DNA from 4 places in the Streptomyces sp. NPDC093984 genome. Region 4 is predicted to be linked to each of the others. Evidence: riboswitches for the same ligand, from Rfam matches in the RefSeq annotation. Region 4 holds a riboswitch; each other region holds the start of a gene.

Region 1 (7,506 bases), on a different contig from region 4:
ACTCCATCGAGGCGGTCAACGACACCATCCGCGAGACGCTCACCCGCAACGACGCGGACGAGGTGTGGGACCTCTTCCGCAAGTTCACCAAGCGCTTCTCCTTCCGCGACGAGGGCGGCGCCGACGCCGTACGGTCCCTGCTGGACACCTACGGCGGCAGGCGCATCGTCCACGGCCACAGCCCCATTCCCTACCTCCTCGGAGAAGTCGGCTCGGAGGAAGCCGAGGACGGCACGGGTCCGGTGGTCGAGGGGCCGCACATCTACGCGGACGGACTGGCGATCGCGATGGACGGCGGCGTGACCATGGCCGGAAAGCTGCTGGTCCAGCAACTGCCCCTGGATATCTGACCGTTTGGCGGACAGACATCCCCCCGACGGAGGACCGCGCAGAGGAGCGCAGGCCGGGGCCATTTTCCGGAAACCCCCTGTCACCGCGCGCCGTCACCGCTCTACCATCGGCTTATCCGTAGCAGGCTCCCCTCCGTTTCTGCCCGACGGCTCGTCAGCATGCCGAGCCCCAAGCCCTACGGAGCATCGGGGGATGCACATGAACAGCGTTCCGCAGCACCTGCTGAGCGAGGACCGCCAGGACTACGAGCGGGTCCTCGATGAGGCGCTGCGCTCCGCACCACACCGCCCGGATCTGGCCGCTGTTGGTCAGCGGCTGAACCCCGAACAGTTGCGCACCATGGCGCTGAACGCCACCGCCCTCATCACCGCGGCGGCGGCCACCGAGTACCAGCACTACGTGATGGTCCGCGAGGAACTGCGCCGGCCGGCGCCGTCCACCCCGATCGTCCAGGACAGCACCCCCGGTTCCCCGGAGGCGGACCTGGACGCCCTGGGGCTCGCGGCCACCGTGGGAGAGGCCGCCGCGAGCGCCGGGACCGGTGCCGTCATCGCGGTCCTCGCCCCCTTCCTCGCGGGTGCCGCCGCCGCGATCTTCCTGCTCGTGGGGTACATCCTCAAGATGGTCAATCCCGATCAGGCGTTCGCCCGGACGCTCCTGACCACCGGGTGGGTCTTCGGCGCGGTGACCGCGGCGTCGATCATGGTCGCCGCGATCGGCCTGCTGCTCACCGCCCTGCGCAACAGCTCCTCGGGACAGGAGGCGGCCGCGTCGGGCACGTTGACGACGGAGGTGTCCCGGGCCAGGGACGCCTGGCACCAGGCGCTGCTGGAACGCGGCATCCTGCCGTTCCTCCGTGAGGCGCTCAGCGACCCGGGCACGGCCGCGATGACCCGGAAGGCACCGGAGGCGGCCGCCGGCCGCATCCCGCACCTCGGCTACGACCGTCCGGGGTTCAGCAGCCCCGACAGCGGCCCGGCCACCGGCACGCGCCCCAGCTTCACCAGCCCCGACTTCACCAGCCCGGACTTCGGGGGGCCGGAGCACAAGCCGGAGTGACGGGCCCCGGCCGACGACCGGCCGGGTCCACACGAGTCCCCAGCCGGAACGCCCACCATCGGACCGTCACCCGAAGATGTGGGCCCGGACTGCTCCACCCAAGCCGGGCCCGCACTTCTCACTCGGCGCGGGCCGTCCCGCGCCCTGCACGGCGTCGACCCCTGCGAGGGCGAGGACAAGACGCTGCCCCGCAACAGCCTCTGTGGCGTCCCGGGTCAGCGCCCCGCTCGGCCCCGTGTCAGTCGGCGATCGGCAGGTACACCCTGTTCCCCGCCTCCGCGAACTCCTTCGACTTCTGGGCCATGCCCTCCTCGATCTCCTCCCGGCTACCGCCATGTTCGCGGCGGATGTCCTGGGAGATCTTCATCGAGCAGAACTTCGGACCGCACATCGAGCAGAAGTGGGCCGTCTTGGCCGGCTCCGCCGGGAGGGTCTCGTCGTGGAAGTCGCGGGCCGTGTCCGGGTCGAGGGCCAGGTTGAACTGGTCCTCCCAGCGGAACTCGAAGCGCGCGTCGGACAGCGCGTCGTCCCACGCCTGCGCACCCGGATGCCCCTTGGCGAGGTCGGCCGCATGGGCGGCGATCTTGTAGGTGATCACACCGGCCTTGACGTCGTCGCGGTTGGGCAGGCCCAAGTGCTCCTTGGGGGTGACGTAGCAGAGCATGGCCGTGCCCCACCAGGCGATCATCGCGGCGCCGATGCCGGAGGTGATGTGGTCGTACGCAGGCGCGATGTCCGTCGTCAGCGGCCCGAGCGTGTAGAACGGAGCTTCGTCGCAGATCTCCTGCTGAAGGTCGATGTTCTCCTTGATCTTGTGCATCGGGACGTGTCCCGGGCCCTCGATCATGGTCTGTACGTTGAAACGCCTGGCGATGCGGCCGAGTTCCCCGAGCGTGCGCAGTTCCGCGAACTGTGCCTCGTCGTTGGCGTCCGCGATGGAGCCGGGCCTGAGGCCGTCGCCCAGCGAGTACGTGACGTCGTAGGCCGCGAGGATTTCGCACAATTCTTCGAAATTCTCATACAGGAACGACTCCTTGTGGTGGGCGAGGCACCACGCCGCCATGATCGAACCGCCACGCGAGACGATGCCGGTCTTGCGGTTCGCGGTCAGCGGTACGTACGGCAGACGCACCCCCGCGTGCACCGTCATGTAGTCCACGCCCTGCTCGGCCTGCTCGATGACCGTGTCCTTGTAGATCTCCCAGGTCAGTTCCTCGGCCTTCCCGTCGACCTTCTCGAGGGCCTGATAGAGCGGCACCGTGCCGATCGGCACGGGGGAGTTGCGCAGCACCCACTCGCGCGTGGTGTGAATGTTGCGGCCGGTGGACAGGTCCATGACCGTGTCGGCGCCCCAGCGGGTCGCCCAGGTCATCTTCTCGACCTCCTCCTCGATGGAGGAGGTCACGGCGGAGTTGCCGATGTTGGCGTTGACCTTCACCAGGAACCGCTTGCCGATGATCATCGGCTCGATCTCGGGGTGGTTGACGTTGGCCGGGAGGACCGCACGGCCTGCCGCGATCTCCTCGCGTACCACCTCCGGGGACACGTTCTCCCGGAGGGCGACGAACTCCATCTCCGGTGTGATCTCCCCGCGGCGTGCGTACGCCAGTTGCGTCACCGCCTTGCCGTCGCGGCTGCGGCGCGGCTGACGCGGCCGCCCCGGGAACACCGCGTCGAGGTTGCGCAGTCCGCCCCGCGGCGAGGTGTGCTTGATGCCGTCGTCCTCGGGGCGGACGGGACGGCCCGCGTACTCCTCGGTGTCGCCGCGGGCGGTGATCCAGTTCTCCCGCAACGGGGTCAGACCCCTGCGGACGTCGGTCTGGACGAGTGGATCGGTGTACGGGCCGGAGGTGTCGTACAGCGTGACCGACTGCCCGTTGGTGAGGTGCACCCGACGGACCGGCACCCTCAGGTCGGGGCGTGAGCCCTCGATGTATGCCTTGTGCCAGCCGATGGACTGTCCGGCCTCCTGGGACTGTTCGCCTTGAACGGAGGCAGGCGTGCGTACGTCCTTGTTGGTCATGAGACCTACTCCCTACGCCGGCATTACCCGGTAACAGGTTCAGCGGTCGACGCAGCGGTTTCCGCCCGCCGATGTTCCACGTGAAACATCGCGTCTGCGGAGGTCAGCGCCCTCTCAGCCCGGTGCTCCGAGCTCCCGCGTGTGCAAAGGTCCCCCCACGCTAGCGTCTCTTTGCGCGAGCTGAACAGTGGGCCTCACGCCTTCTTGCGATGATGCCTCGGTGACCACGACACAGCATCCGCCCCCGTACCCGCCGCCCGACCCGCCTCATGGCCACGGCCACGGCCACGACCCGGGCGACGCACATGGCCATGGACCGAGCGGCGAGCACGGGCAGGGAGCGCCCGGCGGGCACGGACCGAGTGGGCACGGCCACTCGCACAGCCACAGCCATGGCCCGGCGGCCCCCGTGTCGCGGCACCTGCGCAGAGTGATCGCCGCGATCCTCATCCCCTTCACGGCAGCCGTGGTGGTCGGTCTCGTCGTGCTGTGGCCCGGCGGGGTGCCGTCGCACAAGCGCACCGGCGTGGGATTCGACCGGCAGACCCAGCAGGCCACGGTCACCAGGGTGGTGGAGGTGGACTGCAAGTCCGTGAACGCCTCGGGTGACACCCCGACCGGCGACACCTCCACGGCCGAGGGCTCCTCGGCCCAGCAGCAGTCGACCGGCACGTGCAAGAAGGCGACGGTGCGCGTCGACACGGGCAAGGACCAGGGCCGGACGTTCACGGAGATCGTCCAGCCCGACCAGTCACGGCAGTTGCATCAGGGCGAGAAGGTCGTTGTCGCGTACGAACCGTCCGCCCCCAGGGACCTGCAGTACTCGGTGGCGGATGTGAACCGCAAGCTCCCCATGGCCCTGCTGGCCGGCATCTTCGCCATCGCCGTGGTGGTCGTGGGCCGGATGCGCGGCGTGATGGCGCTCATCGCCCTGGCCGTCAGCTTCCTGGTGCTGAGCCTGTTCATCCTGCCGGCGATCCTGCAGGGCTCGAACCCGCTGCTCGTGGCCGTGGTCGGGTCCAGTGCCATCATGCTGATCGCCCTCTACATGTGCCACGGGCTCTCGGCACGCACCTCGGTGGCGGTGCTCGGCACGCTCATCTCCCTGTCCCTGATCGGTGTGCTGGGCTCCCTGTTCATCGGCTGGGCAGCGCTGACCGGCAACACCGACGACAACACCGGCCTGATCCACGGCCTGTACCCGGGTATCGACATGAGCGGCCTGCTGCTGGCAGGCGTGATCATCGGCTCGCTCGGCGTCCTCGACGATGTGACGGTGACGCAGACGTCGGCGGTCTGGGAGCTCCACGAAGCGAACCCGTCGATGGGCTGGCGTGGTCTGTACCGTGCGGGTATCCGCATCGGCCGCGACCACATCGCGTCGGTCGTCAACACGCTCGTCCTGGCGTACGCGGGTGCCGCTCTGCCGCTGTTGCTGCTGTTCTCGATCGCGCAGAGCAGCGTGGTCACCGTCGCCGACAGCGAGCTGGTCGCGGAGGAGATCGTGCGCACGCTCGTCGGTTCGATCGGCCTGGTCGCGTCGGTGCCGGTGACCACGGCACTGGCCGCCCTGGTGGTCTCCGCCGACCGCTCCGACCGCTCCGCCGCTCCGGCCGCCGTACCGGCCCGCGGTGGGCGCGGGCGGCGCCGCAGGCACTGAGGCGCCCCAAGCCGCGGGGAGGCACCGCAGAAGCGTTACGGCACCCACCGCGCCCCGCACGGCTCCGCGAGGAACCGTTACAGCACGAAGCACGGACTCAGCCCGCGCTCTGCTCCTCGGCCAGGATCCGGTCCAGCGCCTCGTCGAGATGTGCGTCGAAGTCGGCGAGGGAACCCTCCTGACCGAGCGGCACCAGCTTGTCCGTACGGTCCAGGAACGCGACCAGCGGAACCGCCCCGGACCGGAACAAGGCCCGGTCCGCACCCACCTGGAGCCGGATCAGCACATCGCCGAAGGTGTCCGGCTCGGCGGGCGCGATGTGCACATCTCCGTCGCCGCACGGCCGGCCCACTCCGTCGACCAGCAGCTCGCGACCGAACGCCCAGGTCACGGGCGCGTCCCCGGGCAAGTGGAAGGTCAGCCGCACGGCATAGGGATCACAGGTCTCGTAACACAGCTCCACCGGAATGCGGAACGAGAGCTCCTCCGAGACGAGAAAGCTCATCATCACCTCTGCCTGTACCGACTCGCGCATCGTCTACCCCGTCAGTAGCCGTGGACTGGCCAGGAAGCATCCCCTGACACCTGCTGGAAGTTTGCTTAACGTACATGGCAGATCACAAGGAGTGAGTTTTCAGATGCTGATAGAGAGGGCGAGTGTCCCGAGCATCCGTCCGATCTCCTCCTGAAGTCGGCGTGCCACCGGCAGCAGCCGATCGGCCTCACAGGACGGCAGGGAGATCGCCATCGTCGCGGCCGTCGACCCCACGGTCAGGGGAATCGCGGCACACACCGTCCCGAGCGCGTACTCCTGCCGCTCGATCACGGGTTCTGCGCGTTGCAGGCGATCCAGTCGCCGGAGGAACACGCGCTCGTCATGGACGGTGTACTGCGTGATCGCCCGAACGGGGTAGCGGTCGAGGTGGTCTCGGCGGGCGTCGTCGTCGAGCTGGGACAGCAGGCACTGGCCGATCGCATGGGCGTGCCCGGTCTCCCGGAAGTCGGCCCACTCCTCCACCGCCGGGTTGCCGGGGGTGTCGGCGACGCCGAGGACGTCGATCTCGCCTTCGCGATAGACCGCGTAGTAGACGGGGACACCGATGGAATCACGCCATTGTGCGAGCGCGTCGTCCACCATGCTGCGACGTTTCTGCTGGGCTGCGCCGGCGCTCAGCCGCTCGGCCGCCTCGCCGAGGAAGAACAGGCCCTTCTCGCGGCGCAGGTAGCCCTCATGAGTCAGGGTGCGCAGCAGGTGGTAGGCCGTGGGGAGCGCCAGGCCGACCTCGCGGGCCAGTTGTTTGGCGGTGGCTCCGTACGGGCGTCCGGCGACGGCCTCGAGCAGGCGCATCGCGCGCTGTACGGATCCGATGAGGGTGGTGGAGGTCGGTTGTGCGGGCGGCAGCCGGGGGTGTGCCTCCGCCGGTGAGGCACGTCGCTGTGCGGGCGGAGCGGTTGAGTCTGCGGATGCGGTACCAACCGTGGCCAAAGGTCACTCCCGGAGCGCGAGGGCGGCCTCCCGTGCGGGGACACGAGAGGGGATGCGCCGCGCGCGGAGGCTGCCGCGCGCGAGTTCCGGACTTTAACGGTCCGTCACCGCGCTCCGACGGCGTCGCCGGGAAAACTTCCCTCCCCCGAGGGAACGTCCTGTTCCCTGTTACCGCTGAGCCCCCGCCCCCACGGAGCGCCTCCCCGTGAAGCGCCCTTCGTCTCGGCGCTCCGGACGACTCACCAGTCTCCGCGGGATGTGGAGCTCGACATGAACTTCCGTACGACGTAGATGAGTCCGCCGACCAGCGCGACGAAGAGCAGCACCTTGAAGAGCAGCCCGATCACGAAGCCGATGACGGACGCGATCACGCCGCCGAAGACGACCAGGGCGATGACCGGCACCGCGATCCACTTCACCCACCACGGCAAACTCGCGAAGATCTCTCGCATCGCCCTTGTCCTTGTCTCTCGGCGTCTGTGTGCGTCTTCGGGCCCGCGTCCCGTCCGGCGACGGCGCGCGGGTCCTTCGACGTCCTGACCTCGATGCTAGGGCCGCCGAGGGGAGCGGCGGGCGTCTCGCATCCCTTGTCCTCCCCTGATTCCTCCCCTGAGGGAACCCCTAGACGCGCCTCAGCTCTCGGGCGGAGAGAACACCACCAGCACCCTCAGGTCCTCGGTGATGTGGTGGAACTTGTGGGGGACTCCGGCGGGCACATAGACGACGCTGCCGCGCCCGACCTGGGTCGTCTCCATGCCGACGGTGATCGAGGCGCGTCCGCTGACGACGAAGTACACCTCGTCCTGCCGGTGCGGCTTCTGCGGGTCCAGGTCGCCCGCGTCGAGCGCGTACAGGCCGACCGACATGTTCCGCTCCCGCAGGAACTGCAGGTACGCACCCTCGTTGGCGGCGCGCTCCGCCTCCAGT
Region 2 (7,506 bases), on a different contig from region 4:
GATCGCGGCGACGGGGTAGGCGAAGAAGACCGCGAAGAACGCGACGGGCGGGGCCATCAGCCCGAGCCGCGCCGCGTTCCCCCGCCTGCGTGGGGTCACTTCAGTACGAGCGACGTCCACGCCTTGACCCACTGGTCACGGTTCGCGGCGATCTTCGTGGGGGCCATGGTCTCGGGATCCTTGGCCGCGGGCCCGTACTCGGTGAACTCCGCGGGCACCTTCGCTCCCTCGACCACCGGGTAGACGAACATGTTGAGCGGCATGTCCTCCTGGAACCTCCTGCTGATCAGGAAGTCGAGGAACGCCTTGCCGCCCTTGGTGTTGTGCGCGCCTGTCAGCAGACCGGCGAACTCGATCTGGCGGAAGCAGGTGCCGGTGGCGACGCCGGTCGGCGCGGTCTTGGGCCGGGGGTCGGCGTAGACGACCTCGGCGGGCGGCGAGGAGGCGTAGGAGACGACGAGCGGCCGGTCGCCCTTGGCCTTCTTGCCGCCGGCGGAGCCGGAGAACTCCTCGTTGTAGGCCTGCTCCCAGCCGTCGACCACCTTCACACCGTTGGCCTTGAGCTTCCTCCAGTAGTCCGGCCAGCCGCCGTCGCCGTACTTCGCGGCGGTGCCGAGCAGGAAGCCGAGACCGGGCGAGGACGTGGAGGCGTTCTCGGTGACGAGGAGGTTCTTGTACTCGGGCTTGACGAGGTCGTCGAAGGACGCCGGCGGGGTCAGCTTGTGGTCGGCGAAGTACTTCTTGTCGTAGTTGACGCAGATGTCGCCGTAGTCGATGGGCGTGACCCGGTGCTTGTCCGCGTCCAGCTGGTACTGGGTGCCGACCTGGTCGAGGCCCTTGGCCTCGTACGGCTGGAACAGGCCGTTGTCCAGCGCCCTGGACAGCAGCGTGTTGTCGACGCCGAAGAAGACGTCGCCCTGCGGGTTGTCCTTGGTGAGGATCGCCTTGTTGACGGCCTGGCCCGCGTCGCCGTCCTTGAGGACCTTGACGGTGTAGCCGGACTCCTTCTCGAACGCCGCGATGACGCTCTTGGAGGCGGCCCACGAGTCATGGCTGACGAGGGTCACGGTCTTGGAGCCGCCGCTGCCGTTCCCACTTCCGGAACCGGACGATCCGCACGCGGACAGCGTGACCATGCCCAGTCCGACGGCCACGGCCGCCCACTGCTTACCGGTGATGCTCAACTGGATTCCTCCTGGGGGTGACCAGGAAGAGACGCGGCCCTGCCCCGGACCTCGGAGGGTCCCGGGCAGGGCGCAACAGCTCGAGTGAAGACCGAACTCCCTACCCAGAATGACCTGGGCGAGGTTCAGAGGGTCTGCGGTCGCTACCGCACTCTCAGCGCTGTGGCGCTCCCCTGTCGGAATATGAAGATGTACGTACTGACTGACGGCTCTCAGACTACCGCTCGGTCGCGGCGAGCTGACCGCACGCCCCGTCGATCTCCTGACCCCGGGTGTCCCGGATCGTCACCGGCACACCGTGGGCGGCGATCGCCTCGACGAACGCCTTCTCGTCCTCGGGGCGGGAGGCGGTCCACTTCGAGCCGGGCGTCGGGTTCAGCGGGATCAGGTTGACGTGCACGGGCTTGCCCTTGAGCAGCCGGCCCAGCAGGTCACCGCGCCACGCCTGGTCGTTGATGTCCCGGATGAGGGCGTACTCGATGGACAGCCGGCGTCCGGACTTCTCGACGTAGTCGAACCCGGCGTCGAGGACCTCGCGCACCTTCCACCGCGTGTTGACGGGGACGAGGGTGTCGCGCAGCTCGTCGTCCGGGGCGTGCAGGGAGACGGCGAGACGGCACTTGAAGCCCTCGTCGGCGAATCGGTGGATGGCCGGCACCAGTCCGACGGTGGAGACGGTGATGCCGCGCTGCGAGAGGCCGAGCCCGTCCGGCGCGGGATCGGTAAGGGCCCGAATCGCACCCACGACGCGCTTGTAGTTGGCGAGGGGCTCGCCCATGCCCATGAAGACGATGTTGGACAGCCGCGCCGGGCCGCCGGGGATCTCGCCGTCGCGCAGCGCCCGCATGCCGTCCACGATCTGGTGCACGATCTCGGCGGTCGACAGGTTGCGGTCCAGGCCCGCCTGGCCGGTGGCGCAGAACGGGCAGTTCATGCCGCAACCCGCCTGCGAGCTGATGCACATGGTGACCCGGTCCGGGTAGCGCATGAGCACGGACTCGACGAGCGTGCCGTCGAACAGCCGCCACAGCGTCTTACGGGTGGTCCCCTGGTCCGTCGCCAGATGCCGGACGACCGTCATCAGCTCCGGGAGCAGCGCCTCCTGGAGCTTGCCACGGGAGGGCGCGGGGATGTCGGTCCACTGCTCCGGGTCGTGCGCGAACCGCGCGAAGTAGTGCTGCGAGAGCTGCTTGGCGCGGAACGGCTTCTCACCGACCGCGGCGACCGCCTCCTTGCGCTCGGCGGGCGAGAGGTCGGCGAGATGCCGCGGCGGCGTCTTGGCACCGCGCGGCGCGACGAAAGTGAGTTCTCCGGGCTTAGGCATGGCCTCACCAGTGTCGCAGATCCAATTGGGTGACCTGCGGCTGTCGCTCGCTACGACTGTCGTTAGTAGTCGTCACCGGTCGCCGCTGAGCGGCCTCGGACGGCCCAGGGACGGCCCAGCGAAGATCACTCGTCGGCTGCCACCCACTCATCGAGCCGGACCTTGACCTGGTAGTTGTGGGCGGCGTGCCAGAGGACCTCCCCGCTGACGAAGGCCCCGAGGGCCGGGAGGTCCGTCCCGTGCGGCATGGCCGTGATCTCCGCCAGCGCTATGGCGTTCGCCACGCCGTCTATACGTATGAAGACCCCGAAGCGCTGCCGACCGATGACCTCGCCGGTGATCCGGGTTCCTACAGGCAGGGCCGAGACGGTTACCGCCCAGCTCGACTGGACCGCCTCAGCGGCCGGCGCTTCAGAGCCCGTGGGCCAGTCATACTCATCCATCGGTAGATCATGACGCCCTGGGACCGGTGCTTAGAAGGCGCTTTGTGGCTGCGTCCCGACCTCCTCTTGACCTGTCCCTCTTCCCCAGCTGAGCCGCTTGCCGGTAGAACTTCGACACGGATTCGATACGTAGTGTCCTGGCGGATCTGTACGGTGCGAACGACACACACCCTAGGGACGAACTGTTAGGGGCGGGCATGACGGAGTATCTGTCTGAGGTTGATCCGCGATGGGCTGAGCACTCTGGCGAAGAGGCGCACTACGGTGCCCCCGAATGGGGCCCGGAGGACTTGGAGCGCGCTACAAGGTTCTTGGCTGAACTCGCACCGCAGGCCCGGCAGATGCTCGAGTACCTGCTGCGCAACCCTGGCCGGAAGATCCACTGCACGGAGCTGGTGGATATGGCCCTGGGCGGTCCAAATGAGGGCGCTCCGGCGCAGCGCGTGGCAGGCGTGGTGAGGGGAATGAGCAAGGGACACAGCAACAGTGGGCGGCGGCTTCCGTTCTACTGGTGGGAAGCTCCTGAGGGGAGCGCGGGCGCAACGTACGCAGTCCGCCCCTCAGTGGCGGCGGTGTTCCTAGCCGCTCAGCTCGGCCAGTGACTCCGCCGCGGGCGCCGGCATCCACCAGTCAGGCGGCGCTACCGCATCGGCGTGAGTCGGCTGGCGCTGAGCACCGCTTAGGAGTTCGATCCGAGCGTGGCCCGGCGGCGTCACCGCGTGGGCGTGTTGTTGCATGCCGGGCCGTGCATGGGTGCCCGGGTCCGGTGCTGCTGATGTCACCTGCAGATGTCAGCCAGAGCTACCGCTGTGCGGGCGCACGCTTACACCATCAGCTCGGGAGGCCCAGTGATCGGCGCTGCTGGGCTGACCTGGACACTCGGTACCGGCGCAAAGGCTCGCCAACTTTGACGGAAGACCACGATCGGAGCGAGTAGCAGATCTATGATTCTCCTCGCAGCGAAGGTGTCCTTCTGGAAGGCAGATAATTCGTCATGCCGAGCATTGTAAGTTTCGAGATTGCTGGCCTTGCTGGTCGGCCAGGGATCATTCGCCACTCTCTCCAGCCTGACGTCAACGTTTTTTGGGGACTCAACGGTAGCGGCAAGACATCAATGCTCAAAATCTTGCACAGCGCACTTCAGGATGAGGCGTCGCTCCTTGTTCGTGTTCCTTTCGACTGGGCTGTCGTAAAGATTCATACAGGGAGTAAAGAGATCGAGAGGACCATCAGAAATCCCAAGGCAAAGAACGTTGATATTGAACCTCCAGACACTCTCTTCGACGACTACGAACTGCATGATCGGCAAGTTGGCGAACGACTTATAGATCGAGCCGAAAAGATGCGGTGGAGCAGTAAGCCGTCTGACCATAACGGTCAAATCTTTCGGCATAGCTACCTATCTATCTTGCGCCTGAGCGACAGCCCCAGAATGAGGGTAGGAAGTACTGCGGATATCCTCGACGAGGTAGCCTACGACCGGATGTTCGCGCGCCAAATCCAGGCCATTTGGCAGGATTACAACACGCGTGAACTGATGCAAATCCGTCGCGTTCAACAGAATGGCTTGGCGGCAATTGCTGGTTCGGTCATCACCAGGTCTCTTGGGCCACGCAAGAAGCGGGCGAATTTGGCAGACATCGATGTTGAGTCCGCCTATGTGGCTGTGAAGAATTTCTTCCAAGATCAAAACCTTCATCTCCGAGTTGGGGATTACGAAAGTTTTTCGGAGAACTTCCTGACGAATGAGCTAATGCGTGAGGTGGTTGCCGAAATTGTGGAAGTACAAAAAGAGGTGGTGAATGCGCAAGAGCCGAAGCAGGCGGTAGAACGTCTGATTCACGAGCTATTTAGGGGGCGTATGCGAGTCGATTTTGAAGGAAGATTCCTGAAAATCAAACAAGGGAATGAAGATGTCCCATTGGAGGCCCTTTCGAGTGGTCAAAAGCAGGTTGTGCGCCTCCTGGTTGAATGTCTGGCGGCTGGGCCTAACTCCGTGCTCGTGGATGAGCCGGAAATCTCAATGCATGTCGATTGGCAGCATCGGTTGGTAAATGCGATGCGCACGATCAATCCCAGGACTCAGTTGATTCTTGCTACGCATTCTCCAGAAATCATGGCTGACCTCCCGGACAGGACGATCCACGAGCTATGAGCCGTAGGCTTTCATACAGTAGATCGGCGTTTGCGCGTCGCGTGCAGATTTCCCAGGATTCCTTGTTCGTGATTGTAGAAGGAAAAGACCTGGATGCGCGGTTTTATGATCGCATCTGCGGCAGTAGCGCAAAAGTCGAAGCGGCTGGTTATCAGGTCTGGTTGGCCGAGCAGCTGAAGGACGATGTGACGGGAGTTGCCGCAGGTGGCAAGAAGGCGGTTCTCGCCCACTTTGAGTTTTTCAAAGCATCCGGGAAGCTAACCGTTACCTCTTCGAGCGGGAAACGCTCGATGGCCTTCATGGTAGACAGGGACAATGAGGACGTGTCTGGCGGAAAGAAGAGATCTCCGCACGTTATTTACACGGACATGTTCGATGTCGAAGCAGAGGTTTTTATTCGCGGAAGCGACCAAGAGGCATTGGCGGGGATCCTCTCCCTGGATTCTGCCTCAGTGAGTCAACTAGTGACCGACTTGAGTGGCTGGGTAATGGATCTCGCCGACGCTTGGCGAGAGTGGATAACTCTTTGCGTCATAGCGAAGGCCACCGGGGCTGGCTGTGACGTAGGGTTTGGCCGGGAGTCGTGGGTCAATAATCCAAAGTACGGAGCTGTAGAGGCAGTCAAGCTGGCAGCCGCAGCGCAGAAGGTTGCCACGTCTACGCGCCGCAGTGCAACCGAATACAGCGCGATTTCATCACGCGTTCGACGTCGAATAAACTCTTGCTACTCTAAAGGCCACGGCTATCGTCTGATTAAAGGCAAGTGGCTTGCCCCTTACTTGATGCACAGGGTGAAATCTCACTTCGGGTCGGCGCCAGTGAGTTATAAGAGTGTTGAAGATTCTCTGGCGCGAGCTTACCTGGCGGCATGCGATTTCAGAGAAATGTGGGCTGACCACTATAGAGACCGCTTAGAATTGTTGACGTAACTTCAGAGCCAAGTTCTTCTTCGCGGAAAATGTTGCGGTGAGGTAGCCCTTTTAAGGTCGGCGGAGCGGCTTTGGGGTGGCGCTGCTTTGGCGCGAGTGATCATGGCCCCGTAAGCTTCCGGCGCGTCGGGCAGTCTGTGGACCTGCCCGGTAAAGCACGACGTTGGGGCCATGATCTTCGAGGCTCGCGCCAAAGTGGCTCCGTAAAGCCGTGGAGCCGACCGCCCCAGCCACGACGTACCCCTTCTCTGGCATCAGGCGGCTGATTGCTGCGCGCGCGGCACGGGCGCCGGCCGGGCTGGAGCGGGGCGGAGACAGGAGCGCAGGCCCGGCCGGGGGCCGGGCCTGCGCGCGGCGAGCGGCAGCGAGCCGTCTTGATGAAGTAGGGAAAGTCTTACCGCGCAGCGGTCAGGCCGTGTCCTGCGTGATCACGCAGCTCGGTTCTCTGGCCTCTGGCCATGCTCCAAGTACACCGGCGCAGAGCCGATCCTGGCCTCGGCCGCCGCGAGGATGCGTCGGGCCAGCCGCGGGATCGTGCGCTCGGTGATCTGCTCTGGGGAGAGGAACGCGGAGCTCTTCAGCTCCTCGGGTTGCAAGGTGATTGCTGCCAGGTCCTCCTGGCTGAGCTGGCCGCCGTCGAAGAGGTACAGCACCTTGTCGCCCTCGGCCTGGTTCGGTGCCCAGTCGACCGCGAGCAGGCGCCCGATGGGCGGTGTGATGCCCAGCTCCTCCTGGACCTCACGGATGGCGGCGTGCAACGGGGACTCGCCGGTCTCGACGTACCCGCCAGGGATCTCCCAGTAGTCCTTGTAGGACGGCTCCACCATGAGGATCCGCCCGGCGGCATCAAAGAAGAGCACACCCGCTGCCATACGCGGGTGCGCCATCTTCGCTTCCTGTGCATTCGGCGCCATGCAGCCGAGGGTACCCAGCTCAGACGACATGCAGCCTCTTGGCCAGGTCCGCCAGACTGCGGCTCGGCCGGCCTTTCTGGTTCCGGACCCAGGTGAGGACAAGTTCACGCGCAAGGTAGTGGCTTCGCACCTGCTCGGGCGCCCAGCTCTCCGCTTCGAGGACCTTGGCCAGTGCGTCGTCCATACGGTTGTGGGCGCTGAGGGCTCGCGCGACTTCGAGGTTGTGACGGGTCCGGCGCTCGGTCGGCAGGCCGCTGGTGTCGATCTGCGGCCCCAGGTCCGCCGCGACCTGCATGTCCCCCAGCTCTGCGGCCGTGGCCACTCGGTGGATGGCCACGTTGGTCGGGCCGAAAGCGGTCCACACGTGGTTGGCGTCCGCGCCGAGACGCTGCGCCGCCCGGTCGGCCTCGGCGAGGAACGTCTGAGTCGTCGCGCGGTCCTCCGCGCGGGCCGCTGCCATGGAGCCGGTGAGGAAGAGAGTCCCGTAGATCGACAGGAACTCGGGGCTCGCGTCGTCCAGGCCGGGGCGGAGGTACTCCCCCGCGTCTCCAATGAGC
Region 3 (7,506 bases), on a different contig from region 4:
CACGCCGGCCGAGGCCCCGGCCACGTACCGGCCGAGGGAGTCGAGGCCCAGCTCGTCGAGGACCTCCTCGCTGACCAGGAGGAGGCCGGCGGCGCCGTCGTTCATGGGCGAGGCGTTGCCCGCGGTGACGGTGCCGCCCTGGCGGAACACCGGCTTCAGGCGGGCGAGTTTCTCGTACGAGGTGTCCTCGCGGACGCCTTCGTCGGCGGTGACGACGACGCCGTCGGGTCGGGTCACGGGCAGGAGTTCGGCGTCGAAGAGCCCGTTCTTGCGGGCCTCGGCCGCCCGCCGGTGGCTGCGCAGCGCGAAGTGGTCCTGGCGGTCGCGCGGGACGCCGTACCGCTCGGCGACCTCCTCGGCGGTCTCCCCCATGGAGAGCAGGCCGTGCAGGTCCTTCATCGCCGGGTTGACCAGCCGCCAGCCGAGGCGGGTGTCGGCGGTCTCCATGCGCTGCGGCAGGGCCTCGTCGGGGCGGGGCAGCACGAAGGGGGCGCGGCTCATGGACTCCGAGCCGCCCGCGAGCACGATGTCGGCCTCGCCCGCGGCGATGGCGCGGGCGGCCGTCGTCACCGCCTCCAGGCCGGAGGCGCACAGCCGGTTGACCGTGGCTCCCGGGACGGACTCGGGCAGACCGGCGAGGAGGGCGGCCATGCGGGCGACGTTGCGGTTGTCCTCGCCGGCCTGGTTGGCGGCGCCCCAGTAGACGTCGTCGATGCGGGCCGGGTCGAGCGCGGGCACGTCCGCGACCAGGCCGCGGATCACGGTGGCCGCGAGGTCGTCGGGGCGCACGGTGGACAGTGCGCCGCGCAGTCTGCCGATGGGGGTGCGGCGGGCTGCCGCGAAGTGGACGGTACGCACGTACGGAACTCCTGACCGGCCTCGGCGATGGAGCGGAGTTAATTAGCACCGCTAGTTTTGAACTATAGACCGCCGGGCGGTCGCCGGGAAGCTCACCGCTGCCGCGGGGGAAGGGGGGCGCTCCCGCCGGGTTTCACCTGATCGGTCCTGGGGACCCGGGCGCGCATGGAGTGGTTGCGGCAAGCGGCGTGCGTGGGTGAGGACCCCGAGCTGTTCTTCCCCGTCGGGACGGCGGGGCCCGCCGTCGAGGAGACCGCCGCCGCCAAGCGCGTCTGCCGCCGCTGCCCCGTCATGGGCGAGTGCCTGGACTGGGCGCTGGGCAGCGGGCAGACGGCGGGCGTGTGGGGCGGCACCGGCGAGCAGGAGCGTGCCGAACTGCTCCGTGCCACGAACGACCGACCGACAAGGAGAAGCGCGCGATGACCGTGGTGCACAGCACGCTGCCCGAGCCCGCACGCCGGGTCACCGGGGAGGCCCTGCAGGAGACCCTGGTGGATCTGCTCGGGCTGTCCCTGGTCGGGAAGCAGGCCCACTGGAACATCGTCGGACCCAGGTTCCGTTCGATCCACCTCCAGCTCGACGAGGTGGTCGACACCGCACGCTCGTACGCCGACACGGTGGCCGAGCGGGCGTCCGCGCTCGGTGTGCCGCCGGACGGCCGCCCGGAGACCATCGCGTCCGTCTACGGCCTGCCCGGCACGAAGGAGGGCTGGCTGCGGGACACCGAGGTCGTGGGCCTGATGGTGGAGTCGCTGGAAGCGGCGATCGGGCGGCTGCGCAAGCGGATCGACGCCACCGCGGAGGCCGATCCCGTCACCCAGGACCTGCTGATCGGGATCACCGCGGAGCTGGAGAAGCAGCGCTGGATGTTCGAGGCCGAGAACTGGCCGCGCGAGGAGTGAGCCCGAGCCCGAGCGGAACCCGACCATCGAGGGTGGAGAGGAGTACACCATGACCGACGCCCTGGAGATGGACGCGCTGTGGGAGGACTTCCACCGGGTGGTGAACATGACCTCCCAGGAACTGGCGGCCTGGCTGCGGGTCCGGGACGCCGAGGAGGAGAGCGAGCCACTGCCGGAGGAGGCGGGCACGCCCACCGGACGGCACGTCCTGTCGATCCTGCAGAAGCGGCGCACCGACCTCACCGACGACGACGTCCGGGTGATGCGCAAGGTGGTGGACACGGTCACCTCCGAGGTGGACGTGGAGAACGAGCCGGAGGCCGAGGACGAGCACCTGCGCCACCGGCTCATGACGCTGGGGCACGACCCGCTCAAGGCGTCACGGTGAGGCCGCCATGGGACGGGACGACAGAGCCGCCGAGGTGATCGGGGAACTCGTCGGCGAGCACGGGCAGACCTACGCGGAAGAGGCGGGGATCCGGCTCAAGGACGCCCCGCAGCCGCTGTACCGGCTGCTGTTGATGGCCCTGCTGCTCAGCGCCCGCATCCGCTCCTCGATCGCCCTGGCCACGGTGCGGGCGCTTCAGGAGGCGGGCCTGAAGGACCCGCGCCACATGGCGCAGGCGGACTGGCAGGAGCGGGTCGACGCGCTGGGGCGGGGCGGCTACCGGCGCTACGACGAGCGGACGGCGACCCAACTGGGCGTCGGTGCCGAGTTGCTGACTGAGCGTTGGGGCGGAGACCTGCGGCGGCTGCGGAAGGAGGCCGACGGCGACGTCCCCGCCCTGCGCCGGCTGTTGCAGGAGATACCGGGGATCGGACCGGCCGGCGCGGACATCTTCCTGCGCGAGGTGCAGCGCGTGTGGCCCGAGGTGGCTCCCTACCTGGACGCGAAGGCACTGTCGGGTGCGGAGCGACTGGGGCTGCCGAAGGACCCGGAGCAGCTGCTGAAGCTGACGAAGGACACCGAACCGGCGGTGCTGGCAGCGGCGTTGGTGCGCGCCGCACTCGACAAGAAGCTGGCGGAAGAGGTGCGGCAGCACGCGGCATGAGGGCGGGCTCGGGGTGGGCACCCTGTGGGGGCAGGACGAGTTGCCCCGTCAGCGCCCGCCGCGAGCCTTCCCGCACCGGACACCGACGCCTCGGCGTCGCCGACACCGCGGCGACCGGCAGGTGAAATCTTCACCGGGAGCGGAGAAAGCGCCTTCTCCCAGAGACTCGCCCGCTACGTTTTGACATGCGCGCAACACTCCCTCCCGTCACCCCCCAGGAGCCGTTCCCCATGCGCAGACTCCTCGCCACCCTCGCGGCGGCCGCCGCCGCGCTCGGCGGACTCACGGTCACCGCGCCCACCGCCACGGCGGCCGACTCGGGCACGTTCCGCGTGCTCGGCTACAACGTCGCCGGTCTCCCCGAGGGCATCTCCAGCGCCCCGACACCGCGCCAGTCGAGCACCACGACGATCGGCTCACGCCTCGGCCCGTACGACATCGTCCAGGTCCAGGAGGACTTCAACTACCACGCGTACCTGTACGCCGCGGACTCCCACCCGTACCGCACGCCCACCAGCGGCGGCGCCGGCGTCGGCAGCGGACTCAACACGCTGTCCGGTATCCCGTACGACACAGACGACTTCGAGCGCGTGCACTGGAACTCGTGCCAGTACGACTCGGGGGACTGCCTCACCCCCAAGGGCTTCACGTTCATGCGGGAGCGCCTGGCCGAGGGCGTCTACGTCGACTTCTACAACCTGCACACCAACGCCGGGACGAACGACGGCGATCTGGCCTCGCGCGCGGACAACCTCAACCAGCTGACGGACTTCATCAAGACCCACTCCGCGGGCAACGCCGTCGTCGTCATGGGCGACACCAACACCCGCTACACGCGCTCGGGTGACACGATCGCCGAGTTCGCCGCTGCGAACGGCCTCACCGACGCCTGGGTCAAGCTGGTGCGCGGCGGCACCCCGCCCGCCAAGGGCAGCGACCCGCTGCTCTGCGACGAGAACGCGGTCACCAACAGCTGCGAGGTCGTCGACAAGATCCTCTACCGGGGCAGCAAACTCGTCTCGCTCAACGCCACCGCGTACAACAACGAGCACGCCAAGTTCCTCACCGACGACGGCAAGATGCTCTCCGACCACGACCCGATCACCGCGACGTTCAGCTGGACGCGCAACTCCGCCTTCCAGCTCAGCGACCAGTTCGGCGGGCCGCACGGCGACTACTACGACGACATCGACAGCGTCCCGGCCGGCGCCCGGGCGACCGGCATCTCGCTGCGCAGCGGCTCCCGTGTCGACCAGGTCGGCGTGACGCTGGCGGGCGGCACCACGCTCGTGCACGGCGGCACCGGCGGCACGGCATCCTCGCTGACCCTGGGGAGCGACGAGTACGTGACAAGCGCGCAGCTCTGTGAGGGCCGGTACGACGGCCGCACGAGGATCTTCTCCGCGAAGTTCACGACCAACCTCGGCCGCAGCCTGGCGGGCGGTACCACCACGTCCGACTGCGTGACCCGCACGGCGCCCTCCGGCTGGCAGATCGCGGGGTTCCACGGGCGCTCCGGTGACGAGGTCGACAAGATCGGCTTCATCTACACCCGGCGCTGACGCGCCACCAAGACCTCGTGAGGGCCGCTGACCGACCCGGCAGCGGCCCTCACGTATGGCCGATTCCCGTCCTCGGGTTAGTCTTGCCGCCGTACCGGACACGGGGTGCCCCATCTGCGGGCTGAGATCACACCCGTCGAACCTGAACCAGTTCGTACTGGCGGAGGGATGTCTTTCATGCCATCGGCGCATGTCTCGGGCGGGCTGCCCACAGGCGGCCGGAGCACCGTCTTCGACGGGCGGATGCCCACCGCTCCCGGCGACCTCAGGGTCGAGGGCCACGGCATCGAGCCGGTCCCCGAGACGAATCGTTACGGCGGGGCGGGCCGGCTGTTCACCGTGTGGTTCGCCCCCAATCTGACCATGACGGGCGTGTTCACCGGGACCATCGGCATCGCGCTCGGCCTGGACTTCACCACCGCACTCGCCGCCGTCGTCCTCGGCACGGTGCTGGGCGCGGTGCCCACCGCCTATCTGAGCACCTGGGGCAGCCGCACCGGAGCCGGCCAGCTGCCGCTCGCCCGGCTGGCGTTCGGGCGCGCGGTGGTGCTGCCCGGGGTGCTGCAGTGGCTGTCCTCGATCGCCTGGGACGCGCTGATCGGGCTGTTCGGCGGCGATGCGCTGGCGCGGCTCGCCGGCTGGCCGTTCTGGCTGGGCGTCCTGGTGGTGATGCTCGCCCAAGGACCCCTGGGGGTCCTCGGCTACGAGGCGATCCACCGGCTGCAACTCGTCATGACGTTCGTGCTGGCCGCCGCCTTCGCACTGATCGCCCTGCGCATGGCGGGCAGCGTGCACCCCGCCTGGACGGGCACCGCGCACGGCGCGGACCGGGTGGGCGCCTTCGTGCTGACCAGCACCATCGCGCTCAGCCTGTCGCTGTCCTGGGCGCCGTACGCCAGCGACTTCAGCCGCTATCTGCCGCGCGGCACCTCACGGTCCCGGATGTTCTGGTGCACGCTGCTCGGTCTCGTGGTGTCCTTCGTGGCCGTGCAGGTCCTCGGGCTGTGGGGCGCGTCGGTGCTGACCGACCAGACGGCCGCGGGCGTGGACCATGTGCTGGGCGGGGGCGCGGCCGGTGCCTTCGGGCTGCTGGCCGTGGCGCTGGCGGCGCTCGCCAGCAATGCGATGAACGACTACAGCGGCTCCTTGGCACTGCAGACCGTCGGGGTGCGCCTGCCGCGTCCGCTGGCCGCCGCCCTCGCCGTGGTGCTCGGCTTTCCGCTGGTGCTGTGGATGCACGCGGCGAACACCACCGCCCGCTTCCAGAACGTGCTGCTGTTCGTGAGCTACTGGATCCCCGGGTTCGTGGCGATCGTCGTCGTCGACTGGCTCGCACGGCGCGGCGCCGCGGTCGACCTCGCCGCCTGGACCGCCCGGCCGCGCTCCGTGTGGCCGCCGCTGCTGGCGTTCGTCGGCGCCTTCGCCGCGGCGGTGCCGTTCATGGACACCGGCCTGTACGTGGGCCCGGCCGCCCACGCGCTGCACGGCGCCGACGTCTCCTACTACGTGGCGTTCCTGGTCGCCCTCGCGCTGTACGCCCCGCTGCGCCTCCGGGAGGAGAGCCGCGTGCGCGTCCGAGAGGAGGGCCGCGCATGACCGCGCCGCCCCGTGTCCTGACCATCGCCGGCTCCGACTCCGGCGGCGGCGCCGGGATCCAGGCCGACCTGAAGACCATGCTGGCGCTCGGCGCCCACGGGATGAGCGTGATCACCGCGGTCACGGCGCAGAACTCCGTGGGGGTGCAGGGGGCGTGGGAGCTGCCCGTGGAGGCGGTGCGCGCCCAGTACCGCAGCGTCGTCGACGACATCGGCGTGCAGGCGGTCAAGACGGGCATGCTCGCCTCGCCCGCGCTGGTCCAGGCGGTGGCCGACCTGCTCACGGACGTGCCGGCACCGGTCGTCGTGGACCCGGTGAGCGTCTCCAAGCACGGCGACCGGCTGCTCGCCGACGACGCCCTGGACGCCGTACGGACCAGGTTGCTGCCGCTCGCCACGGTGGCCACGCCGAACCTGGACGAGGTCGCGGAGCTGACCGGCATCACGGTGACCGACGAGGCGGGCATGCGCCGCGCGGCCGACCGTCTGCTGTCGTACGGGCCCCGGTGGGTGCTCGTGAAGGGCGGGCATCTGCCCGGCGAGGCCACCGACCTGCTCACGGACGGCCGGCAGGAGCACTGGCTGCGCGCTCCGCGCCACGACAACCGCCACACCCACGGCACGGGCTGCACCCTCGCCTCGGCCGTCGCGGTCGGTCTCGCGCAGGGCCTCGCGGTGCCGGAGGCGGTGCGGCAGGCCAAGGACTACGTCACGGAGGCGATCGCGGCGGGCTTCGCGCTCGGCGCCGGCATCGGACCGGTGGACCACGGCTGGAGGCTGCGTGCGCGCACGTGACGGTGGCCGGGGAAAGGAGCCCGCCCTCAAGGGGGTGCCTCGGGTCAAGGCGTCACAGGTCGATCTGATGTGATGGACGGGCACCGCCGATCCTTTCCCGTAAGGACCGAACCCTGAACACCCCGCTCGCCGAGGCTCTCTCCGTCGTCCTCCTCGTCGCCGTCCTGGCCGGCGCGGTGGTGCGTCCCTTCCGACTGCCGGAGGCGGTCTGGGCGGTTCCGGCCGCCGGGATCGCCATCCTGACCGGCGCCATCAGCCTGGACCACGCGCGGGCCGAGGCCGAGCGCCTGGGCCCGGTGGTCGGCTTCCTGGCGGCCGTGCTGGTGCTGGCCCACTTCTGTGACGTGGAGGGGCTGTTCCAGGCCTGCGGCGCCTGGATGGCGCGCTGGGCGGCGGGCCGTCCCGGGCGGCTGCTGACCGCCGTGTTCGCCCTCGCCTCGCTGATCACCGCGGTGCTGAGCCTGGACGCCACCGTCGTGCTGCTCACGCCCGTCGTGTTCGCCACCGCGGCCCGCATGGGCGCCCGACCCAAGCCGCACCTGTACGCCTGCACCCATCTGTCGAACACCGCCTCGCTGCTGCTGCCGGTCTCCAATCTCACCAATCTGCTCGCGTTCGGTGCGGCCGGGCTGAGCTTCACCCGTTTCGCCGCGTTGATGGTGCTGCCGTGGCTGGTGGCGGTGGCCGTCGAGTATGCCGTCTTCCGGCGTTTCTTCCGCCACGACCTGGACGCGGGCGCCAC
Region 4 (7,506 bases):
CGGGAGCTGGCGCGCGCCGTGTACGAGCGATGCCGCGAGCGGCGGGTGGAGTTCGTCTTCGGCGCCGAGGTCACCGGAATCGTCGAGAAGGACGGCCGGGCGGCGGGGGTGGAGCTGGCCGACGGTGTCGCGGCGGAAGCGGACCACGTGGTGGCCGGGGTCGCGCCCACGGTCCTGGACCGCCTGGTGCCGGGGACGGCGGCGCGCGGTGCGGACGAGGTCGCGCCGCAGCACGGGATGCCCGGCCGGCTGACGGTGCTCCTGGCGCTGCGCGGGGGCCGGCCGGAGGGTGCCGCGCGCCGGACGGTGGTCCACACGGCCGACCGTGAGGGCGAGCTGGACCGGCTGTTCGGTGAGCCCGCCGGGCTTCCGCCCTCCGCGACGGTGACCGTGCTGCGCCCGGACGACCCCGCGCTGGTGCCCGACACGGCGCACGAGGCGGTCACGCTGACGGTGACGGTGCCCCAGGGGCTGGAGGTCTCCGAGTCCGACGTGGACCGGATCGTCGTCGCCGCCGGGCGCGCGATACCCGGTCTGGCCGACCGTGTCCTGTGGCGCGAGGTCCGCACGCCCGCCGACATCGCCGAGGACACCGGAGCACCCGGCGGCGCGGTACCGGCGCCGGCTCTCGCCGCGGCCGGGGGCCGTCTGCTGCAGCCGTCCAACAAGACCCGTACACCGGGCCTGTTCACGGTCGGCGGCTGGTCCCAACCCGGTGGGGGTCTCCCCCACGCCGGCATGTCGGGCGCCCTGGTCGCCGGACTCATCGTGGAGGGGCCGGGCTTCCGCGGCTCGCAGTAGGCGCCGCGGGCGGCTCCGGACCTCTAGAAGCGGTAGCGCTCGTCGTAGCCGTTGCCGTGCGCGGTGCCGTTGTCCTGGTAGGGGTACGGCTGCTCGGGCGGGAGTTCGCCGCCGAACGCTTCGTCGGTGGTGCGCTGCTGGGGCACCCAGACACCGCCTGACGGGGTCTCGCCGTAGGTGCCGGTGGCGTACTGGTCCTGACCGTAGGCCTGCTGTCCGTACTGCTGCTCGCCGCCGTACGTGGTGTCGTACGAGCCGCCGTAGGTCCCCGTGCCCTGGTACGGGTCGGAGTACCCGCCGTACTGCTCCTGGCCGCCCTCGTAGCCGTAGTGCTGCTGCTGGCCGTATCCGGAGTAGCCGTCGTAGGCGTAGGCCTGCTGCTCCTGGGGCTGCTGCTCCTGGGGCTGTCCGGCGGTGGTGTAGGTGGCGTCCGCGTAGACGCCGTAGGAGCCGGTCTCCTCGGGCAGGGGCTGCGGCTCGTAGACGGCGGTGGCCTCGGCCGCGGTCTCGGCGGGCTGGGCGGTCCCCGGGCGGGAGAAGACGTCGTCGTGGTCGTCCTCGTCGTACGCGTCGTCCTGGCGGTACGTTCCGGCGGGCATCGTCGTCGCGGCCGTCGGCTCGACGTCGGTGTCCTCCGCCGCCTCCTCCTGACGGGCCTTCTCTCCCCGGCGGCGCTTGCTGCCGGTGCCCGCGCCCTCGCGCGGGCGGTTGCCGACGGCCCAGCCGGCCGCGAACCCGCGGCGGAACGACAGGGTGACGTAGGTCTGCCCGACCGCGAAGGCGGCGGCGCCCAGGCCGATGACCACCACGGATTGGATGAGCACGCCGAACACGACGCCGAGGAATCCGACGAACGCGAGCAGCCGCCAGCGAAGGCGCGCCTTGTACTGCAGCAGCACCTCACCGAGCAGCCATAGCGCGACGATGCCGAACGCGATGTAGAGGACCGTCCAGCCCATGTACGCCCCTCTCCCAGTGGCCGCTACGCAGTGTGTCGTATACGGGTGCGGCGGTCTAGGCCCGCTGCGGGTGGTGCAGGCCCAGGTTCTCGTAGATCTCCAGCGTCGCCGTGGAGTTGTTGAGTGTAATGAAGTGCAGTCCGGGGACCCCCTCGGCCAGCAGCCTCGCGCAGAACTCCGTGGCGAAGTCGATTCCGATCGAGCGTACCGCCGCCGGATCGTCCTTCGCCGCGAGGATCCGCTCCTTCAGGCCGTCGGGGATGGTGGCGTTGCTGAGCTGGGGCAGCCGCTCCAGCATCCGCACGCTGGTCACGGGCATGATCTCGGGGATGACCGGGGTGTCGCAGCCGGCCGCGGCGACCCGGTCGCGCAGGCGCAGGTACGACTCCGGCTGGAAGAACATCTGCGTGATCGCGTAGTCGGCGCCGGCCCGGCACTTGTCGACGAAGTACGTGACGTCGGTGTCCCAGTCGCCGGAGCGGGGATGCATCTCCGGGAAGGCGGCGACGCCCACGCAGAAGTCACCCGACTCCTTGATGAGCCGGACGAGTTCGGCCGCGTAGGTCAGACCCCTGGGGTGCGGCACCCACTCGCCCATGGGGTCGCCGGGCGGGTCGCCGCGCACCGCGAGCATGTTGCGGATCCCGGCGTCGGCGTACTGGCCGATGATGTTGCGCAGCTCGGCGACGGAGTGGTTGACCGCGGTGAGGTGGGCGACCGGGGTGAGCGTCGTGTCGGCGACGATCTGCTCGGTCTCCTTGACCGTGCCCGCACGGGTGGAACCGCCGGCGCCGTACGTGACGGACACGAAGTCGGGGGCGACCGCCTCGACCCTTCGGAGCGCGCTCCACAGGTTCCGCTGGCCCTTGGGGGTCTTCGGCGCCGAGAACTCGAACGAGTACGTCGTCTTGCCGGTGGCGAGGATGTCGCGCACGGTCCGTGCGCGATCAGTCCTCGTGGATGCGGTTCCGAGGGCCATAGTCGCAGGTTAGCCAGGGCGCGGCGGTCCCCCAACCGGACGCCCGGGATTTGCCCGAATTGTCGACTTGTTGTCCACCCATCGGACAACGCGGGGCAGGATCGGCCTCTGGGCGCTCCTACGCGGCGCGCAGCCGCTTGGCGAACTCGGCCGCCGCCGCGCCGGGGTCGTCAGCCTCCGTGATCGCGCGGACGACCACCACGCGGCGGGCGCCGGCCTCGAGGACCTGGTCCAGGTTGCCGAGGTCGATGCCGCCGATGGCGAACCAGGGGCGGTCGGTGCCGAGCGCGGCGGTGTGGCGTACCAGGCCGAGGCCGGGGGCGGGGCGGCCGGGCTTGGTGGGGGTGGGCCAGCAGGGGCCGGTGCAGAAGTAGTCCACACCCTCCTGGACGGCGGCGGCCTCGGCCTCGGCCTCGGAGTGGGTGGAGCGGCCTATCAGGATGTCGTCGCCGAGGATGGCACGGGCCGCGGGGACGGGAAGGTCGCCCTGGCCGAGGTGCAGGACGTCGGGGCGGGCGGCGTGGGCCACGTCCGCGCGGTCGTTCACCGCGAGGAGCTTGCCGTGGCGGGCACACGCCTCGGCGAAGACCTGGAGGTGCTCCAGCTCCTCGGCGGCCTCCATGCCCTTCTCGCGCAGCTGCACGATGTCGACGCCGCCGGCGAGGACCGCGTCGAGGAACTCGGCGAGGTCGCCCTGGCGCTTGCGTGCGTCCGTGCACAGATAGACGCGGGCGTCGGCGAGCCGGGCGGTGCGGGCGGTTTCGGGCACGGTGGTGTTCCCCCCGTTGTCGGTGGCGTACGGGCCGCGGCGGGGCGCGGTCGGCCGGAGCCGGGGCGTGTCCCTTGGCCCGCGGCCCGTACGCCGGACGGTTTTTCTTGTGTGCCGGCCGGATCAGACCGGAACCGGTCCGATCGGGTCAGGTCCGATCGGGTCAGGTCCGATCGGGTCAGGTCCGATAAGGCCGGATGGATCAGACGGCGAGCGCCTGCGCGCGGCGCTTCACCTCCGTGCCGCGATTCTCGCTGAGAGCCTGCGCGGGGGTGCCGGGCAGGGTCGGGTCGGGGGTGAAGAGCCACTCGATCATCTCTTCGACCGTGAAGCCGTCGTCCCGCAGCAGGGTCAGGGTGCCGGACAGGCCCTTGACCACCTTGTCCCCGTCGATGAAGGCGGCGGGGACGTGCAGCGCCTTGTTCTCGCCTCGGCGCACGGCGATGAGCTGGCCCTCCTTGACCAGCTGCCGCACCCGGGTCACCTCCACGCCGAGGGCTTCGGCGATGTCGGGCAGGGTGAGCCAGGCGGGGACGAGAGCATCGATCTTTGCGTCAATCTCGGTCACGGGATCAAGCGTGCCATCCCGGACTGACAGTCGGAAGCGGAGCGCCTCCGGCGGGGTTAGGCGGAGGGGGTGGTCGCGCCCTACGCCGTCGCCTCCTTCAGTGGGCGGGACGGGTCCGACAGCAGTGCGGGATTCATGGGGGTGCCCGATTCGATCAGGCGGCGGCCCTGCGCCAGGTCCCGGGGGCGGCCCACGGCCAGCAGGGCCACCAGGCGGCCCTCGCGCAGCCAGCAGACCGTCCAGGCCGCGCCCTCGGGGTCGCCGCGCCACACCGTCGTGTCGGCGGACGCGTGGTGGCCCACGTACTGGACGAACCGGCCGAACTGCTCCGACCAGAAGTACGGCACCGGGTCGTACGCCACCGGTGTCTGGCCGATGATGTTCGCGGCCACCGTGCGCGGACCCTGGAGGGCGTTGTCCCAGTGGTGGACGAGCAGGCGCTCCTCGTAGCGGCCCGACGGGAAGGACGCGCAGTCGCCGACCGCGTACACGTCCGGCACCGAGGTGCGCAGATGGTCGTCGGCCAGCACCTCGCCGTGCACGCCCAGCTCGATCCCGGACCCGGCCAGCCAGGCCGTGGCGGGCCGGGCCCCGATGCCCACCACCACCGCCCCGGCCGGCACCCGAGAGCCGTCGTCCAGCACCACCGCGCCCGGCTCGATGCGCTCCACGCGCGCGTGCGTGCGCAGCTCGGCCCCGCTGTCCGCGTACCAGGACGTCATCGGCGCCGCCACCTCCGCCGGCAGTGCCCCGGCGAGCGGCCGGTCCGCGGCCTCCACCACGGTCACCGCGCAGCCCGCCTCGCGCGCGGCGGTGGCGAACTCGGCGCCGATCCAGCCCGCGCCGACGACCACGATGTCGTGCTGCCGGGCGAGCACCGGCCGCAGCCGCTCGGCGTCGTCCAGTGTGCGCAGCAGATGTACCCCGGGGACGCCCTCCGCGCCCGGCAGCCGGATCGGTTCCGCCCCGGTCGCGATGACCAGGACGTCGTACGGGACGGGGCCCCGCTCGGTGTCCAGCTCGTGGTCCTGGGGGCGCAGGCCGGTCGCCTCGCGGCCCAGTTCCAGCTCGATGTCCAGCGCCTCGAAGTCGACGTCGAAGGCGGAGCCCTCGGCCTTGCCGAGCAGGACGGCCTTGGACAGCGGCGGCCTGTCGTACGGCTGGTGCGGCTCCGCGCCGATCAGCGTCACGCCGCCGGTGAAGCCCTGTTCCCGCAGGGCGACCGCGGTCTGCACCCCGGCCATGCCCGCGCCCACGACGACGACGCGCCGTGCCGTACCGTCCCGTGCCTGCGTCTGCTCGCTCACCTGATCACCATAGACAACTGACGAATTGTCAGTCAGGGGGCGTGCTGAGTGACGTCCTGCACAGCCCTCGGGCCGGGCGGAGGCTGTCTTACAAGGGCGGCGCTCTGCGGGCTAGGGTTGCCACCGGAAGCACTCGCGGGAGCCCGGCGCACCGGGCTGAGAGGGAGGCTGGGACGGCCTCCGACCGTACGAACCTGATCCGGGTCATGCCGGCGAAGGGAGGGGCTGGACGCCCATGTCGCGTACACCGGACGAACCGTCGACAGCGCGCGATGCGTCGACCGTGTCGGACGTTCTTGTCATCGGGGGCGGGATCATCGGTCTGGTGACCGCCTGGCGGGCGGCGCAGCGCGGGTTCGCCACCGCCGTGGTGGATCCGGAGCCGGGCGGCGGAGCCGCGCAGGTGGCCGCCGGGATGCTGGCCGCCGTCACCGAGCTGCACTACGGCGAGCAGACGCTGCTCGCCCTGAACCTCGCCTCAGCGCGCCGCTACCCGGACTTCGCCGCCGAGCTGACCGAGGCCGCCGGCCGGGACCTGGGCTACCGCAGCTGCGGCACGCTCGCCGTCGCGCTCGACACCGACGACCGCGCCGAGCTGCGCGAACTGCACGCCCTGCAGCAGCGCTCGGGGCTGGAGTCGGAGTGGCTGAGCGGGCGGGAGTGCCGCCGTCTGGAGCCGATGCTCGCACCGGGCGTGCGCGGGGGGCTCAGGGTCGACGGCGACCATCAGATCGACCCGCGCCGCCTCGCCGCGGCCCTGGTGACGGCCTGTGAACGCGCCGGGGTGGTCTTCCACCGGGTGTGGGCCGAGCGGCTCACGGTGGTGCGGGAGCGGGCCTGCGGGGTGCGGACCGCCGACGGCACCGAGTTCTCCGCCGGGCAGGTCGTCCTGGCCGCGGGGAGCCTCAGCGGGCGGCTCGCGGGCGTCCCGGCCGACGTCCTGCCGCCCGTACGTCCCGTGAAGGGGCAAGTGCTGCGGCTGACCGTGCCCGAGCGGTACGCGCCGTTCCTGAGCCGTACGGTGCGCGCCGTCGTCCGCGGTGGCGCGATCTACCTCGTGCCACGCGAGAACGGCGAGCTGGTGGTCGGCGCGACCAGCGAGGAGATGGGCTGGGACACCACGGTCACCGCGGGCGGGGTGTACGAGCTGCTGCGGGACGCTCACGAGCTGGTGCCCGGGATCACCGAGCTGCCTCTCACCGAGACGCGGGCGGGTCTGCGCCCGGGTTCCCCGGACAACGCGCCGCTGCTCGGCCCCACCGAGCTGGACGGTCTGCTGCTGGCCACCGGCCACTACCGCAACGGTGTCCTGCTCACCCCGGTCACCGGCGACGTCATGGCGCACGTGCTGACCACCGGTGAGCTTCCCGAGGAGGCCCGTCCCTTCACCCCCCGGCGTTTCACCGCCGCCGCACTCACGGAGCAGCCCGTATGAACATCTCGGTCAACGGGGAGACCCGCGAGGTCACCCCCGGTGTAGCGCTCGACGCGGTGGTGCGGAGCCTGACCGCCGCCCCCTCGGGCGTGGCCGCCGCCGTCAACGAAACCGTCGTCCCGCGCGGGCAGTGGGCGTCGACGTCCCTCAGCGAGGGAGACCGCGTCGAGGTCCTCACCGCCGTCCAAGGAGGCTGACCCATGGCTGACGATCCCTTCGTCCTCGGTGGGACCACCTACTCGTCCCGGCTGATCATGGGAACGGGTGGCGCGCCCAGCCTGGACGTGCTGGAGCGGGCGCTGGTGGCGTCCGGCACGGAGCTGACGACGGTCGCGATGCGGCGCGTCGACTCCTCGGTGCACGGTTCGGTCCTGTCCGTGCTCGACAAGCTGGGCATCCGGGTGCTGCCGAACACCGCGGGCTGCTTCACCGCGGGCGAGGCCGTGCTCACCGCCCGCCTCGCGCGCGAGGCCCTCGGCACGGACCTGGTCAAGCTGGAGGTCATCGCCGACGAGCGGACCCTGCTGCCAGACCCGATCGAGCTGCTGGAGGCAGCCGAGACGCTGGTGGACGACGGCTTCACCGTGCTGCCGTACACGAACGACGACCCCGTGCTCGCCCGCAAGCTGGAGGACGTCGGCTGCGCCGCGATCATGCCGCTCGGCTCCCCGATCGGGTCCGGGCTCGG

The links. Region 4 has a riboswitch for thiamine pyrophosphate ahead of thiO (glycine oxidase ThiO). Riboswitches for the same ligand answer to the same signal wherever they lie in the genome.
Region 1: it holds a riboswitch for thiamine pyrophosphate, as region 4 does, so the genes downstream of both, thiC (phosphomethylpyrimidine synthase ThiC) here and thiO (glycine oxidase ThiO) in region 4, are expected to answer to the same signal.
Region 2: it holds a riboswitch for thiamine pyrophosphate, as region 4 does, so the genes downstream of both, ACIRC0_RS29550 (thiamine ABC transporter substrate binding subunit) here and thiO (glycine oxidase ThiO) in region 4, are expected to answer to the same signal.
Region 3: it holds a riboswitch for thiamine pyrophosphate, as region 4 does, so the genes downstream of both, ACIRC0_RS02830 (purine-cytosine permease family protein) here and thiO (glycine oxidase ThiO) in region 4, are expected to answer to the same signal.

What each region holds. Positions count from the first base shown of each region.
Region 1 covers NZ_JBIWIM010000004.1:576,940-584,445, reverse strand. The annotation lists gene ACIRC0_RS18650 (metallophosphoesterase) at 1-350, shown strand, start outside; gene ACIRC0_RS18645 (hypothetical protein) at 544-1,410, shown strand; gene thiC (phosphomethylpyrimidine synthase ThiC) at 1,649-3,433, opposite strand; TPP riboswitch at 3,426-3,582, opposite strand; gene ACIRC0_RS18635 (YibE/F family protein) at 3,654-5,093, shown strand; gene ACIRC0_RS18630 (SsgA family sporulation/cell division regulator) at 5,191-5,628, opposite strand; gene ACIRC0_RS18625 (IclR family transcriptional regulator) at 5,728-6,579, opposite strand; gene ACIRC0_RS18620 (DUF5326 family protein) at 6,819-7,031, opposite strand; gene ACIRC0_RS18615 (cupin domain-containing protein) at 7,212-7,506, opposite strand, start outside.
Region 2 covers NZ_JBIWIM010000010.1:38,413-45,918, forward strand. The annotation lists gene ACIRC0_RS29545 (ABC transporter permease) at 1-120, opposite strand, end outside; gene ACIRC0_RS29550 (thiamine ABC transporter substrate binding subunit) at 96-1,136, opposite strand; TPP riboswitch at 1,264-1,369, opposite strand; gene rlmN (23S rRNA (adenine(2503)-C(2))-methyltransferase RlmN) at 1,402-2,508, opposite strand; gene ACIRC0_RS29560 (hypothetical protein) at 2,634-2,951, opposite strand; gene ACIRC0_RS29565 (DUF6416 domain-containing protein) at 3,149-3,553, shown strand; gene ACIRC0_RS29570 (AAA family ATPase) at 3,946-5,106, shown strand; gene ACIRC0_RS29575 (hypothetical protein) at 5,148-6,035, shown strand; gene ACIRC0_RS29580 (NUDIX domain-containing protein) at 6,464-6,949, opposite strand; gene ACIRC0_RS29585 (helix-turn-helix domain-containing protein) at 6,969-7,506, opposite strand, start outside.
Region 3 covers NZ_JBIWIM010000001.1:597,252-604,757, forward strand. The annotation lists gene ACIRC0_RS02800 (thiolase family protein) at 1-858, opposite strand, end outside; gene ACIRC0_RS02805 (WhiB family transcriptional regulator) at 1,024-1,281, shown strand; gene ACIRC0_RS02810 (Dps family protein) at 1,278-1,760, shown strand; gene ACIRC0_RS02815 (DUF3140 domain-containing protein) at 1,810-2,148, shown strand; gene ACIRC0_RS02820 (endonuclease) at 2,156-2,812, shown strand; gene ACIRC0_RS02825 (jacalin-like lectin) at 3,043-4,374, shown strand; TPP riboswitch at 4,466-4,560, shown strand; gene ACIRC0_RS02830 (purine-cytosine permease family protein) at 4,552-5,970, shown strand; gene thiD (bifunctional hydroxymethylpyrimidine kinase/phosphomethylpyrimidine kinase) at 5,967-6,764, shown strand; gene ACIRC0_RS02840 (arsenic transporter) at 6,878-7,506, shown strand, end outside.
Region 4 covers NZ_JBIWIM010000003.1:319,636-327,141, forward strand. The annotation lists gene ACIRC0_RS13615 (phytoene desaturase family protein) at 1-801, shown strand, start outside; gene ACIRC0_RS13620 (hypothetical protein) at 825-1,760, opposite strand; gene metF (methylenetetrahydrofolate reductase [NAD(P)H]) at 1,816-2,739, opposite strand; gene thiE (thiamine phosphate synthase) at 2,858-3,508, opposite strand; gene ACIRC0_RS13635 (Rv2175c family DNA-binding protein) at 3,711-4,076, opposite strand; gene ACIRC0_RS13640 (NAD(P)/FAD-dependent oxidoreductase) at 4,157-5,383, opposite strand; TPP riboswitch at 5,509-5,621, shown strand; gene thiO (glycine oxidase ThiO) at 5,619-6,818, shown strand; gene thiS (sulfur carrier protein ThiS) at 6,815-7,015, shown strand; gene ACIRC0_RS13655 (thiazole synthase) at 7,019-7,506, shown strand, end outside.